Regions from separate parts of the Mogibacterium neglectum genome, predicted to be linked through region 3. Evidence: predicted binding sites of a transcription regulator. Region 3 holds the regulator's gene; each other region holds the start of a gene.
What was found. The regulator LexA, encoded in region 3, represses DNA repair genes until DNA is damaged. The targets are predictions, from matches to a motif close to AGAACANNTGTTCT.
Positions count from the first base shown of each region.

Region 1: the regulator LexA is predicted to act here: its motif matches at 1,708-1,721, upstream of recA (recombinase RecA).
Region 2: the regulator LexA is predicted to act here: its motif matches at 1,847-1,860, upstream of QU661_RS08340 (Y-family DNA polymerase).
Region 4: the regulator LexA is predicted to act here: its motif matches at 2,097-2,110, upstream of yneA (cell division suppressor protein YneA).

Region 1 covers NZ_CP128647.1:868,753-872,346, forward strand. Annotated here, with positions in the region: gene pgsA (CDP-diacylglycerol--glycerol-3-phosphate 3-phosphatidyltransferase) at 1-115, shown strand, start outside; gene QU661_RS04070 (competence/damage-inducible protein A) at 246-1,496, shown strand; gene recA (recombinase RecA) at 1,739-2,812, shown strand; partial or broken gene rplU (50S ribosomal protein L21) at 2,948-3,253, shown strand; gene rpmA (50S ribosomal protein L27) at 3,459-3,594, shown strand, end outside.
Region 2 covers NZ_CP128647.1:1,402,352-1,405,945, reverse strand. Annotated here, with positions in the region: gene QU661_RS06535 (metal ABC transporter ATP-binding protein) at 1-534, opposite strand, end outside; gene QU661_RS06530 (metal ABC transporter substrate-binding protein) at 564-1,571, opposite strand; gene QU661_RS08340 (Y-family DNA polymerase) at 1,939-2,346, shown strand; gene QU661_RS06525 (DinB/UmuC family translesion DNA polymerase) at 2,431-3,393, shown strand; gene QU661_RS06520 (hypothetical protein) at 3,394-3,594, shown strand, end outside.
Region 3 covers NZ_CP128647.1:1,072,560-1,076,153, reverse strand. Annotated here, with positions in the region: gene QU661_RS05065 (uracil-xanthine permease family protein) at 1-1,288, opposite strand, end outside; gene lexA (transcriptional repressor LexA) at 1,322-1,978, opposite strand; gene QU661_RS05055 (radical SAM protein) at 1,989-2,804, opposite strand; gene QU661_RS05050 (Na+/H+ antiporter subunit E) at 3,131-3,594, shown strand, end outside.
Region 4 covers NZ_CP128647.1:888,082-891,675, forward strand. Annotated here, with positions in the region: gene QU661_RS04155 (acetyl-CoA hydrolase) at 1-709, shown strand, start outside; gene QU661_RS04160 (DUF1097 domain-containing protein) at 723-1,250, shown strand; gene yneA (cell division suppressor protein YneA) at 1,726-2,028, opposite strand; gene ybaK (Cys-tRNA(Pro) deacylase) at 2,314-2,802, opposite strand; gene QU661_RS04175 (TVP38/TMEM64 family protein) at 2,815-3,594, opposite strand, start outside; gene QU661_RS04180 (methionine gamma-lyase family protein) at 3,587-3,594, opposite strand, start outside.

The sequences.
Region 1 (3,594 bases), 200 kb from region 3:
TTCAGTATACTTGCTGATGACGATAGGAATGACGCTTTTCTGGGCATCATTGGTAGCGACAATTTATTCGGGGTGCGAGTATATAATCAAAAATAAAGATGTCTTCTCTATGTAAATTTCGTGCAATACATACTGTAAAATGTTTGGATTTATAATATCAAAATAAAAATTTAATATATTAAACTTGCTCGGGGTACTAAGGTACGCCGAGTAATTGCGTAGTGGGGGAATAAGGGGGATTTAACATGAACGTTTCGATAATAGCGGTTGGAACCGAATTACTTTTTGGCCAGACTGTAAATACAAATGCAACATATATTTCAAATCAATTAAATTTAATGGGATTTAATGTCATGTATCACCATGTAGTAGGTGATAATCCTGGAAGGTTAAAAGCGTTAATTAAGTCTACCTTTGTTGAAAGCAATATGATTATATGCACAGGTGGACTAGGACCAACTCAGGATGATCTTACCAAGGAAATAGTTGCAGAGGCTATAGGTGTAGATCTGTATTTTGATGAGAGGTGCTATAGGGAAGTAAAGTCATATTTTGATGATAGAAATCGTATTATGGCTGAAAATAATCGCAAGCAAGCATATATTCCCGTAGGCGCGGAAGTATTTCATAATGAAGCTGGAACGGCACCCGCTTTTGGCATTGAAAAGAACGGAAAATGTGCAATTTGTCTACCCGGTCCACCACGTGAGATGAAATGGTTATTTGAAAACTGCGTTATAGACTATTTAAAACGATTTTCAAGTAAGCAAATGTATTATAGGGTAATCAGAACTATTGGGATAGGTGAATCTGACCTTGAAACTAAGCTTCTGCCAGTTATTGATAATCAAGACGATCCTACAATTGCGACATATGCAAAAGAAGGTGAGTGCACTCTACGTGTAGCGTCACAGCATGAGTCGATTACAGATGCTAAATTAGCTGTGGATAATATGATACGTGAAATTGATAAAATAATTGGAGAATATATATATAGTTATAATGATGAGGAACTTGCCGAAGTTGTCGTTAGACAGCTTAGAGAGAATAACCTAAAATTATCATCTGCAGAATCATGCACAGGTGGCAAGTTCGCATCTTGTATAACTGATGTGCCAGGCGCATCTAATGTTTTCTCACACGGATTTGTTACATATAGTGAGGATGCAAAAGTTGGAGTTCTAGAGGTGGACAGACAGATTATTGAAAAATGCTCTGTGGTAAGTTCTGAAGTTGCGATTTTAATGGCAAAAGGAGCACAAAAGTCTTCAGATAGTGATATTGCCGTTTCTATAACAGGATATGCTGGACCAGAAGCTGATGCAGGACGTGAAAATGGGAATGCCTTTATTGGATACTCATGTGGTAATAAGCTTGGTAATAAGAGTGGATTTATCGAGATTAATACCAAGAGAAACGACAGAAAATGGAACCGTAATTTTTTCAAACTCAGGATGCTTTTAGTTGTTTATAAAATCATTAATGGTTCAATTTAAGTATTCAATATAACAGAGATATAAAATCATTAAATTAGCAGTAGGCGATACAAAAATCGTATTTAAAATCTAATGCATTTGCAAAATGTATAAAAGTGTGAAAATTTACTGAAAAAGTGGTTTTGTTTTTGATTTATATTCATATTTAATTTGACCGTTATCGTGTACAGAATATATAATCTTGACAAATGAGAGAAGATTTTATACAATGCGAACAGATGTTCGAATATATAGGAGGGGCTATGGCAGTTAAGTCAAGTAAAGACAAGAGTATAATCGGTAATGTTAGTGATAAAGAAAAGGCTCTTGAACATGCTTTAGATGAGATTCAGAAGGCATTCGGCAAAGGTGCAGTCATGAAGCTTGGAGATGAAGGGCTTCATAATAACATTGAAGGAATTTCTACTGGGTCTATATCTCTAGATGTTGCTACTGGTATTGGTGGTGTCCCACGTGGACGTATTGTTGAGATTTACGGACCTGAATCTTCAGGAAAGACCACTCTTACATTGCACTGTATCGCAGAAGCACAGAAGGCTGGCGGTAAGGCAGCTTTTATCGATGCTGAACATGCTCTGGATCCTGTTTATGCAAAGAATTTAGGTGTAGATGTAGATGACCTTCTAGTATCGCAGCCTGATACAGGAGAGCAGGCGCTTGAGATTTGCGATATGCTTGCAAGAAGTGGAGCTATTGATCTTATAGTAATTGATTCTGTAGCTGCACTAGTTCCTAAAGCAGAAATTCAAGGCGATATGGGTGACTCGCATGTTGGTCTTCAGGCAAGACTCATGTCACAAGCTCTGAGGAAGATTGCCGGAACCGTCAACAAGACTAATACATGTGTTATTTTTATCAATCAGCTTCGTGAGAAAATTGGGATTATGTTTGGTAATCCAGAGACAACTACAGGAGGAAGAGCATTAAAGTTCTATGCCAGTATGCGACTTGATGTAAGACGTGCTGATTCTATCAAGCGTGGTGATGAGACAATTGGTAATAGAACCAAAGTTAAAATTGTAAAAAATAAAGTAGCGCCCCCATTCAAAATAGCGGAATTCGATATAATGTATGGAGAAGGAATTTCTATTGCAGGAGATGTACTAGATACTGCGACCGCTATGAAATTTATTGATAAAGCCGGTTCATGGTATAGCTATGAAGGTGAAAGAATAGGTCAAGGTCGTGAAAATGTAAAAGAATTCCTCATATCCCATCCGGAAATCCTTGAAAATCTAAAGGCTAAAATTATGGATGCAATTCATGGGAGTGATGAAGAAGAGGTTAAGGTTGATGAAGATGGAGTTGTGATCTAATAATTATGATATAACATGTTCTAGGATTTGACATAAGTCCTAGAATATGTTATATTCAGACGGTTAGCCGCACAGGATGGGTTTTTAAGCGTAGCACCCGCAATTCTGGCGAGTCTGGTTTGAGGAGGAATTAATATGTACGCAATTATTAAGACAGGCGGTAAGCAGTATAGAGTACAGGAAAATGATGTACTAAAGGTTGAGAAGCTTAGCGCTGCAGTAGGAGAGACAGTTATCTTTGATGAGGTTGTAGCTGTTGGAGGAGACAAACTTCAGGTAGGCACACCACTTGTTGAGGGTTGTGCAGTTCAGGCTGAAGTGCTTGAGCAGGGTAAGAATGAAAAGGTTATTATCTTCAAGTACAAGGCGAAGAAGGACTACAGAAGAAAGAATGGCCATAGACAGCCATACACTCTTGTTAAGGTTACAAGTATTGGCGCAACAGCTAAGAAGGCAGCTCCAGCTAAGGCTACAGAGAAGGCAGAGAAGTCTGAGGTAAAGGCTTCGCTATCTATGAAGAAGGAAGAGCTTCTAGAAATCGCTAAGAATCTCGGAGTTGAAGTTCCTTCAAAGGCTACTAAGGCTGATATTCTTGCAGCAATTGAATCTAAGTAATTAAGAATTTCAATATAGGAGGTGACTAGTCATGTCAAGTAAAAAAGGAGTAGGTAGTTCCAAGAACGGTCGTGATTCCGAGTCCAAACGCTTGGGACTTAAGATAGGTGCGGGACAGTATGTAAGTGCTGGTAGCATTCTCGTTAGACAGAGAGGAACAAAGTTCC
Region 2 (3,594 bases), 330 kb from region 3:
GGCAGCGGCCACCGGGTCGAGCCCGGTGATCGGCTCGTCCAGAACCAGCACTTTCTTGGAGCCGGCTATGGCGCGTGCGAGGAGCACGCGCTGCCGCTGCCCACCAGAAAGTTCGCGAAAGCTCTCGTTCTTAATATCCTCGAGGTCAAGCTCTCGGATAGCATCAGCGGCAAGCTTTCGCTCCTTATTCCCATAAAAAGGCCTGAATCCAAGTCTATCCAGGCATCCAGATAGTACGACTTCCCATACGGAAGCCGGGAAATCTTTCTGCATCTCACGCTGCTGCGGCAGGTAGCCGATATCACTCTTATCGACATCGCCACGCAATAATACCTTGCCGTTAATCGACGGAATCAAACCCACCAAGGTCTTAATCAAGGTCGATTTTCCGGCACCGTTTTCTCCTACAATACAAATATAATCTCCGTTATTAATCTCCAAATCGAATCCATTACAGAGGGGCTTGCCTGAATATCCGACAGCAAGCCCCTCGCAAATGATACTAAATGAAGAGTCCCTAGTCTCTCTTACCATTTTGTTTAATTTATTCTCCTATTAATTACCTAATTATTTAGAACCTCCTGCAAGACTTTGAGGTTATTCTCCATTGTCTTGAGGTAAGTCTTTTTCTTGAGGTCACCCTTCTTCATAGACTGCAGCGAATCAAGAGTCTTTATATCTCTCTTAGTTCCGTCAGCATTCTTAATTACTGACTTAGCAATCTTGTGATCAGAGTTCTCAATAGTTAAAACATGCTTTATCTTAAGCTGGTTGAGCTTGTTGGATAGGAAACTAATTGTCTCAAAGCTAGCCTCAGATTCAGCAGAGCAGCCGACAAATGCAGCATAGTAGTTCAAACCATAGTCATCTACCATGTAACGGAATGGGAAACGGTCTCCGAATATTAGAGTCTTAACCTTAGCATTTTTAACAGCCTCAGCATATTTATTATCTAGTTTCTGGAGCTTTTTTGTATAAGCATCTAAGTTCTTCTTATAAGTATCTGCATGCTTCTTATCTTTTTTAGCAATTGCCTGCTCAATAGGCTGGCAGAGCTTAATTGCATTCTTGAGAGATAGCCATACATGCTCATCATACTCGACTTCCTCAGCATTCTCATGATGATGACCATCACCTTCGTCTTTATCCTCCTTCTCAGGCTGCATACCTTCCTTAACTTCCTCGGCCTTCTTGCTGTCCTTCATCTCATCCATGAGGTTGATTGCAACGAGATCCTTGTTCTTTTTCTTCTTGAGAACATCAGAAACCCACTCGTCAGACTCACCGCCAACGTAGACGAAAATATCGGCATTTGATATATCCTTTATGTCCTGAGCGGAAGGCTGGAAACTGTGCAAATCAGTACCATTCTTCTGAAGTAACTTCAAATCAACGTCCTTGACTCTGTCACCGAGAATCTCTCTAACCCAGTCGTACTCAGGAAATGTAGTTACGACAATCTTGAGCTTCTTGGAGCTCGATTCCTTGCTGCCACAGCTAGCAAGTGTACCAAGTGAAAGGATTGCAATCATCATAATTGCAAATATTTTAATAAGCTTGTTACGTTTCATAAAAACCTCCATGCTATGTAACGTGAAAAATACAGATTTTTCAAAAATAATATCGGTTATTGTAATTATCCGAGCACCGCGATTCTTCTATGAATCGAATCGGTGACGATATAAAAATGGGGAGATAACCGAAATTAAAAATCATTTTCAGTTTACCACTGGCGATTTATCATGTCAATGTAGAAAGAAAGTTTCACAAAGCTATTAAAAATTTTTTAACACCTTTATGTCAGTGGAGTTCAACAAAAATCATAAAGATTTAGCGGAAAAATAAAAGAACGTATGTTTGATTTTTGTTTGTGCATCCACTATAATTGGGACAAGCAAAAAAGTCAAGCTAAGTATTTGTCATCAGCAGGGATCGAAGATGAATAAGAGAGCATCAATCAATATATTTAATAATTGGGAGGAACTGGAGGGGAACAGAACTTACCTGTGTATCGATCTGAAGTCTTATTATGCATCTGTCGAATGCATAGCGAGGGAGCTTAATCCGCTCGAGGCTAGACTTCTCGTCGCAGACGAATCTAGGTCTGACAATACAATCTGTTTGGCGGTTTCACCTGCTCTAAAGGTTATTGGTGTTCCAGGTAGACCTAGATTATTTGAGGCGAAGCAAGCGATAAGAAGAGCTGAGATAGAGTGTGGTCATGAAATTGAATACATCATAGCACCACCACGGATGGCCGAGTACGTGCGCATATCATCAGAAATTTACTCCATATATATGAAATTTGTTTCTTCGGAGGATATTCATGTATATAGCATAGATTAATGCTTTCTGGATATAACGCATTACCTTCACATGTATGAGGAGGCGGCGATTCGCCACAAGGTTTCTGCAGCTCATGAGATGGCGATGACTATAATCAAAGCTGTGCTAGTAGAGACAGGAATAGTTTCAACTGCGGGAATTGGAACTAATATGTATTTGGCTAAGGTTGGTATGGATATAGTTGCCAAGAAGAACAAAGCTGATGAGGATGGTGTAAGGATTGCAGAGCTCAACGAGACATCTTACAAGTATCTCCTTTGGAACCATAAGCCACTAACTGACTTTTGGCAGATTGGACGTGGTAAAGCCCATAGGCTTGCTAAAATCGGAGCTTATACGATGGGAGATATAGCGCGCATATCGATTTATGAGGAGGAATATTTGTATAAAGTGTTTGGTGTAGATGCGGAGATTTTGATAGATCATGCATGGGGGAAGGAGCCATGCACTATGGCGGATATTAAGTCATATAAACCGTCGGCTCACTCGCTCTCTACTGGGCAGGTTCTGCCTCGTGCTTATGCCCATGAAGAAGGTCGCAATATATTTATCGAGATGGCTGATAAGCTATCCATGGACATGGTACGGAAGAAACTCAAGGCGTCGCATTTTTCTTTTTTTATCAGCTTCGATGGACAGAGCCTTGAAAACGGAGAGTATAATGGCTCGGTTGTGGTTGATTTTTATGGAAGAATGATGCCCAAGACTGTTTCTGGTAATGCTAGGCTCCGAATTGCTACGAATTGCACTGCGGAGATTTTAGGAAGTTTGAAGAAAGCTTTTGATCGCCTGATAGACCCGACACTTTACATAAGGCGCATAACCATAGCCGCCAACGATATCAAGGTAGTAGATGAAGATGAGCAGATTGATATATTTTCACTAGACTCTTGCGGTATAGATGACTCTAAAGAATGTGAATTGCAGGAGGTTATGCTAGCAATACGAGAGAAATACGGTAGCAATGCCTTGATAAAAGGCATGAATCTCGAAGAGGGAAGTACATATATAGAGAGGAACAATCAGATAGGGGGTCATAGAGCATAGATGGGTGTATACGATGAAAGAATTATTCGGACAACAAAATTCGAGTATGCCGATATTATCAATAGAGTGAGGCCAATTCATAAGACTGATGGATTTTCGTACAAGTATCCGCGTATGAGCACTGAGAAGCGAGCTAAGATATTCGCACCTTTTGCTGCCCTGTCTGGTTACGATGAAGCTTTAGCAGATAAGGAAATAATC
Region 3 (3,594 bases):
CTTCGTTATCCTCGTCAAACTCATAATCTTTTCCAGGGAGTAACATATTAGCTACAATGCCGACTATAGCCGCAATAGCAAGTCCTGAAAGATTGATTTTCACACTGAGAACTGTAAATGTTATACCGCCAATCTGGTTGAAGCCTAGAGAGCATACGAGAATGAGAGCAGTGATTATTGTGTTTCTGGTGTTTTTGTAATTAACATGGTTTTCAACGAGGTTTCTGATTCCGACTGCAGAAATCATACCATATAGTATCAGTGAAACACCGCCGATTATTGCTACTGGAATGGTTTCTATGATGAATGCAAACTTTGGTATGAACGAGAGTATTATCGCGAAACAAGCGGCGATTCTTATTACTAATGGATCGTATACCTTAGTGAGTGCAAGCACACCGGTGTTTTCACCGTATGTTGTATTAGCAGGTCCGCCAAATAGAGAGGCGAGCATAGTAGCAAGTCCGTCGCCGAGAAGCGTGCGGTGTAGACCTGGATCTTTAATGTAGTTATAACCAGTTGTTGCACTGATTGCGGATATATCTCCGATATGCTCCATCATTGTCGCTAGAGCAATTGGAGTGATTGTGATAATAGCGCTTATATTAAACTTAGCCATCATGATAGGAGGGAATGCAACGATTGACTCTTTGCTTATACCCGAGAAATCAATCTGTCCCATCGCTAGTGCTACTAAATATGAAATCATTACACCCAAGATTATTGGTACAATCTTTGCCATGCCACGTCCCCACATATTGAAGAATATGATAGATGCGAGGGCAACAATGGCTAGAAGCCAGTTCGTTTGTGCATTCTTGATAGCAGATGGTGCGAGTATTAGACCGATTGAGATGATGATTGGTCCAGTAACTACAGGAGGAAAGAATTTCATGACCCTCTCAATCGTAAATAGCTTTATAAGTGTAGCGAGTATTACATATACTAAGCCTGCAACAATTACTCCTCCGCAAGCATATGGGAGCATTTCTGTATTGGGGTGACCATTCTGAAGCGGTGCCACAGCTGCGTAACCACCTAGAAATGCGAATGAAGAACCGAGAAATGCTGGAACCTTTCCTTTTGTCAAAAGGTGAAATAACAGCGTTCCAAGACCTGCCATTAAAAGGGTAGTGGATATGCTTAAACCTGTGAGAAGTGGAACCAGCACGGTTGCGCCGAACATGGCAAATGTGTGCTGAAGTCCTAATAGAATAGTTTTCGGCCAACCGAGTGTTCTTGCATCAGTTATGCCGTTAGAGTAGTGATGTTCGTTACTCTGTGTCATCGTTTCCTCCTTGGGTACGTATAAAGTGAAATATTAGTTAAAATATCTGAAGACTCCCTTAACCTTGCCGACAATCTTACAGTAATCGACAATTATAGGCTCCATGAAATCGTTTTCAGGCTGCAGCCTTATATGTCCCTTTTCTTTATAGAACCTCTTAACTGTCGCCTCAGTCTCAAATGCTCCGTCTACCATTGCAACAACAATATCGCCGTTAGATGCGGTCTGACCTTCTTGTACGATTAAGTAATCGCCATCATTTATTCCGACATTAACCATACTGTCACCATGTACTACCAGCAAGAAGTTATTCCCATTACCGATAAATCTAGCAGGGAATGGGATGTTATCCTCAATATTTTGCTCGGAGAGAATCGGAACACCTGCTGCAACGTTTCCTATTACAGGAAGTTGCACCATGTTGATGTCATCTGACTCAAACATAGGCTCCTTCGTATCTTTGCTAATTGAATCAACAATTGCCAGTGCACGAGGTTTGCTAGGGTCTTTTTTGATGAACCCTTGGACCTCTAGTGCTTTGATATCGCTATATACCGTTGAAGTTGATTTGATACCTATAGCGTCACAAATCTCTCTAACGGTTGGGGGAAATCCCTTTAGCTTTATAGTTTCCTTCATGTACGCGAGCACTTGCTGCTGACGTTTTTCGCTTTTTTTAACCTTTGTCATGTCAAATCCTCTATAAAGTAAGTGAGTTAAGTGTCATCTCTTCGCCGTAATTATTCCAATCATCATATATTTCACCAGTTTGTCTGATGATAATATCACCAACCTTACAATTGATTTTGCTGTATGGAAGTGTTTTGTGATAAGTGATTCTGCTATCTCCAAGCTGAAATAGGAAGCCAGTACGGAACAGTTCTTTCTCGAGTTGTCCCTTATATTCAGCGATGGAATCGATTAGCTTGAATAAATCGTCATGTTCTGTGTCGAACACATTGTCAAGCGTCAGCTTGGAGTAGTTAGCTCGTAGCTGTATTTCATGTCCAGAGAATCTATCCAGTACTTTGAGAAGCTTTTCCTTTGTGTCTGCTTCAGTTGCATCCTGGAAGATCACACAGTTAATGCGATGAGGGACTTCAAGAAGATTGAAGATCTTATCGGAGCATTCCTTGACGTAATGCTTAAGGTGTCTAGATACATTAATGCAGCTGATCTTATCTTTGTTTTTATTAAGCACAGCTGCGACTTTATGGATATCCTGATCCTCATTGGTTGGTAGTGTTGTATTTATATATATATGGTGACCATCTTTTATGTGGTCTAGGATGTCCTGAAGCGCATCAAGGTCTGCAAGAGGTTCACCTCCGGTAAGCACTATATCGTTATGTGGCAATATCTTGTCCAGCAAGTCGAGAGACCTATAACATCTATCTAGGTTGAACGATGATGTGTCTCTATAGTCATCTTTATTTACACAGAAAGGGCAGCAATTGTTACAGTCATATGGAACGAACATAGTAACCGTTGGACCCTCTTTGATAAAATCTTTCATTTTAGTTTATCCCCCTATACTAAAATCATTACATTATACCATTTCGAACAGTTGTTTGCAATTGAAATGATGATGAAATACCGGGTTATGAACATTTTTAAGCTCGAAAAGATAAATAATACAATAATGTATGGTTAATAGACCAAAAGCCTTTAAAGGTTATCAATAATCATGTATACTAAAATATGTCTTATCAATTCAATCAATTTTACAAATGAAAGGTTAAAGCAAAGATGAGGGAATTCTTTCGCGACCGGCATCTGGCTAGCAACCCATACCTCAATTTTTTCGAGGTCTATGGCTTGTTATTACTCCTGTGGATCGTGATGTCAGGAATATTTACAGTTAAATTTATAATTTATGGATGTGTTTCCTCGTTTTTGATTTCATGTTTCGTAGTAGGTTCTCTGCGCATCGGAGGGCTTAAATCTAATCGAACATATTTTATTTTGCATGCTAATTATCCAAAACTGATAATCTATTTCCTATGGCTTATCAAAGAGGTGGTTAAGAGTGCGATAGATGTTTCTAAAATCGTATTATCTCCTAACATGAAAATTGATCCGCTTGTGGTTTGGTTTAAGGCGGATTACGACAATCCGGCAGCAAGGGCAATTCTCGCAAATTCAATCACATTGACACCTGGAACTGTAACCATCGATATCTATGATAGCGGTGTTTTTTCTGTTCACGCTCTCAACCGCGAGTTTGCCGATGGGTTACTAGATGGATCTATGCAGAAGCGTATTGCAAAACTCTATGGAGAGACTATCGATTACAAGGCAATCGA
Region 4 (3,594 bases), 180 kb from region 3:
TCCAACACCTCCAGGTGGTGAAAGATTTGGTACTGTAAGAATGCAGATGACAGAGCACTACTGGCTAGCAAATCCAAATGATATTAGAAATTTCGTACATCATAAGGCACTGACAGAGTATTTTCCTAAGGATGTACTAATATGGCAAAATAATATGCCTGATGAGGGGAACTCTCATAAAATTAATAAATCCGAAGAGGTTAATTTTGAAGGTGATGATGCGAGAGCTACAAAAGGGAGCGAAGAATTAGGTACAGTTCCATTTATATTTGCATTTATTCCGGTATGGTGGGAAGAAGACTTTAAGGGTGAAGGCAGAACTGTTGAAGATGGACCAAACTATAGATGGCAGTTTATGGTTCATTACCCTGAGGGGGTTACTCTTGAAGAAGGAGATAAGTGGCTTAAGGAAGAATTCTTACCAGCCTATACAGAACAGGATGAAGTAATAAGATGTTTATCTAGCAAGATAATAAAAGAAATAAATGGCTGTGATTTTGATCGTGTTGTTGAAATGTGGTTCCCATGTCAGTCCGCGTGGGTAGCAGCGACAGAAAAGGCTGCTAAAATAGTAAGAAAGCCATCTTGGGGAGAAACTACGGATTTCCCATATCTCAAAAAGTCATATGGAATCTCGGGAATTTTCTTATCAGATATAGCAAGATCAGATAATATGACTGGTTATCATGGTTATATTACAATGAGGTAAGAACGGAAATAATATGAGTAAAAGGGAAAACCTAAATCGCGACAGTGGCAAGGGTAAGTATAAAGAGGTGCTTACCCTTGCTCTCTTAGTTGGAATTCTTCCTCCAACATGGGCTTTAATAAGCCCATATATAGGAGTGCACGTTGGACCAATAGCTCTTATTGCTGCTGGCATATATGGTGCAAATGGGAATAAATTCGAAGACTCTTTTAAAATAGCAGCTGGATATATCGCTGGAGAAATATGGTCATTAATTACCACAGTCCTGATGCAAAAAACGTCTTTTAATGCGAATCTTACACTTTGGTTTACTTTATTTATACTAGGATTTATTGCAGTAATAATATCTGCAAAATTTCCCAGGTATGTATATCTGCCAAGTTTCCTAGCAGGATGGGCGATAGCGATGCTATCGATGAATCTAGATGAAACAACTTCATTAATTAGGATGACAATTGAAATCGGAGTAGCGATGATTGTGGGTGTATATTACGTTGGAGCTTTGATAGATAAGATACACAAGATAGTAAATAATAGATAGAGATACCAAGTGTAATTTTTAGTCCATGATGACTATGAGATGCTTCGAAATATATTAAATGTTTCTGTAATTGATATGTTGCGAATGATAAGGAAACTACCTGAACAATTTAGTTTAGGTAGTTTTTTATAAACAAAATAATTAAAAAAGATAGAAATATATGTAAAGAAAATAAATGCATTATCATAGTGAAGCAAATAAGTATCGATGGGGAAATGAATCTAATGAGATATAACTATTCCTAAAATCATAATTTTGGGAATAGTTATGAAACAAGAAATATGGCTGCCTTGATGGCAGCCTCGTAAATGGAGCTTTATGTATTTGACAACAAGTGATATAACACTGTACCAATACCTATGTAATAATAAGGGATATATACTCTGTATTCGAATACCTTCCATAACATGGAGGTGTCATATATCCTTATCTCATAAAAAAACGTCTCTAAGGCGAAATTTCGGTCTCACTTTTTTTATGACTCTACTGGAATTAAAATAGTATCTCCTGGCTTTACATCAGAAGCAGATATACCGTTAAGTTCGCATATCTTATTAACTGTGGTGCGAGGATCAACATATTTACCACTATACTTATTAGCAATAGACCAAAGTGTATCGTTCTGTTGAACTTCAACTTGTCTATATGTATCTGAAGTACCAGCTTCAGTTGTAGCGAAACCTAGTAAACTGTACACGAGCATAGTCATGCTTAATACTGTTACTAGGACAAATATAAAAAATCTAACTGGTGAAACAATTTTGTATTTCTTTTTCATAATGATTACCTCCGTATATATGATACTAGCAGCTTATAGCTATGGTATTAATTATCTCTGAATTAAAAAGAACAGATGTTCTGTTTGTGATGTTCATAGTATAACCCCTTCTATATTCAAAGTCAATAAGAAAAAGAACAAATGTTTGAAAAAATAAAAAAAGATGCTGAAAGTTAGTCTTTACAACATCTTAAGGATGATAAGTTATTCGAAATAATAATAGATTTTACTTGCTTTATTGCTTGGAAAGATATGTATGTTAGATATTATGTGAGCATTAGACTTTTATGCTGTTATATCTGCAAAAGACGCATTGATAAACTTAGCTAGTTTTTCTCCATTAATTATTATCTGTGCGCCCCTCTTTCCTGCCGATATATATATCTGATCATACAGTATTGCAGTTTCATCAATGAAGGTCGGGAAAAGTTTTTTCATGCCTATTGGAGAGCAGCCACCTCTAACATAGCCTGTTAGCGGAAGTAGCTCTTTTACATGAATCATCTCTATTTTCTTGACACCTGCTGCAGATGCTGCTTTTTTAAGATTTAACTCAGATGCAACCGGAATTACAAATACGAAATATTCTCCAGTATTTGAATGGGTTACCAATGTTTTGAAAATTTCTTCCTCAGATATTCCTAGTGCTGCAGCAACGTGTTCTCCAGAGAGATCAGATTCATCATAATCATACTCACTGATATCATGGTAAATACCAGCGCTATCTAGCTGCCTCATCGCATTAGTTTTTTCAATCTTTTCTTTTTTAGCCATAATCGAAACCTCTTAATTATCTTCCGAATCTTCATATGAGTCAATAAATTTAAGTAATACGTCACGTTTTATATAGCATACCAGCAAAATAATGATGCTAGCAATAATCAGCAAAGCAATACCAAGATAATTTCTATGTGCTAAAAATGTTCCGAATAGCAAGCTTTCAAGAACTCCCGGAGATCTTCCAAGTATCGATAGAAATATAAATGGTCTTAGTTTAATATTTGAAATACCAGCAATATAGCTGGTGAAGTCTTTTGGAACACCAGGTATTAAATACAGGAGAAATATTATCACATAAGCACGTCTACTATTTAGTTTTCTCACATATGATTTAACTTTTTCTTCGCCAAATATAATATGAAGAGCGTCTCTACCAAGAAATTTTGCAAGGTAGTAAGTGATAACTGTTCCAATGAAAGCTCCTACTAGTGAAATTAAGAAACCACCTAGTATCCCGTATAAGTAACTTGATGCGAACTGTATTGGTTGACCTGGTATGATACAGATGACGATTTGGATAACTTGCAGGAATATTAGAGGTATAAATGCAAACCCTTTAAAATCATCAAGTTTATTTTGTATATTTGACAAATAAGCCTTATTAAACAACGTATCTTTATATAAGAGATATAGCACGAGTGGAACAATAATTAATATAGCAAAAAGCAAAAATAGCTTACCAAAGGCGATTAACCGTTTAGAAATAGAGATATTACATGTATTAGCATGTGCCTCTTGTTTTAAATCAGTTATTGCAGCTTTCGCTGTACATTCAATCTTATATTC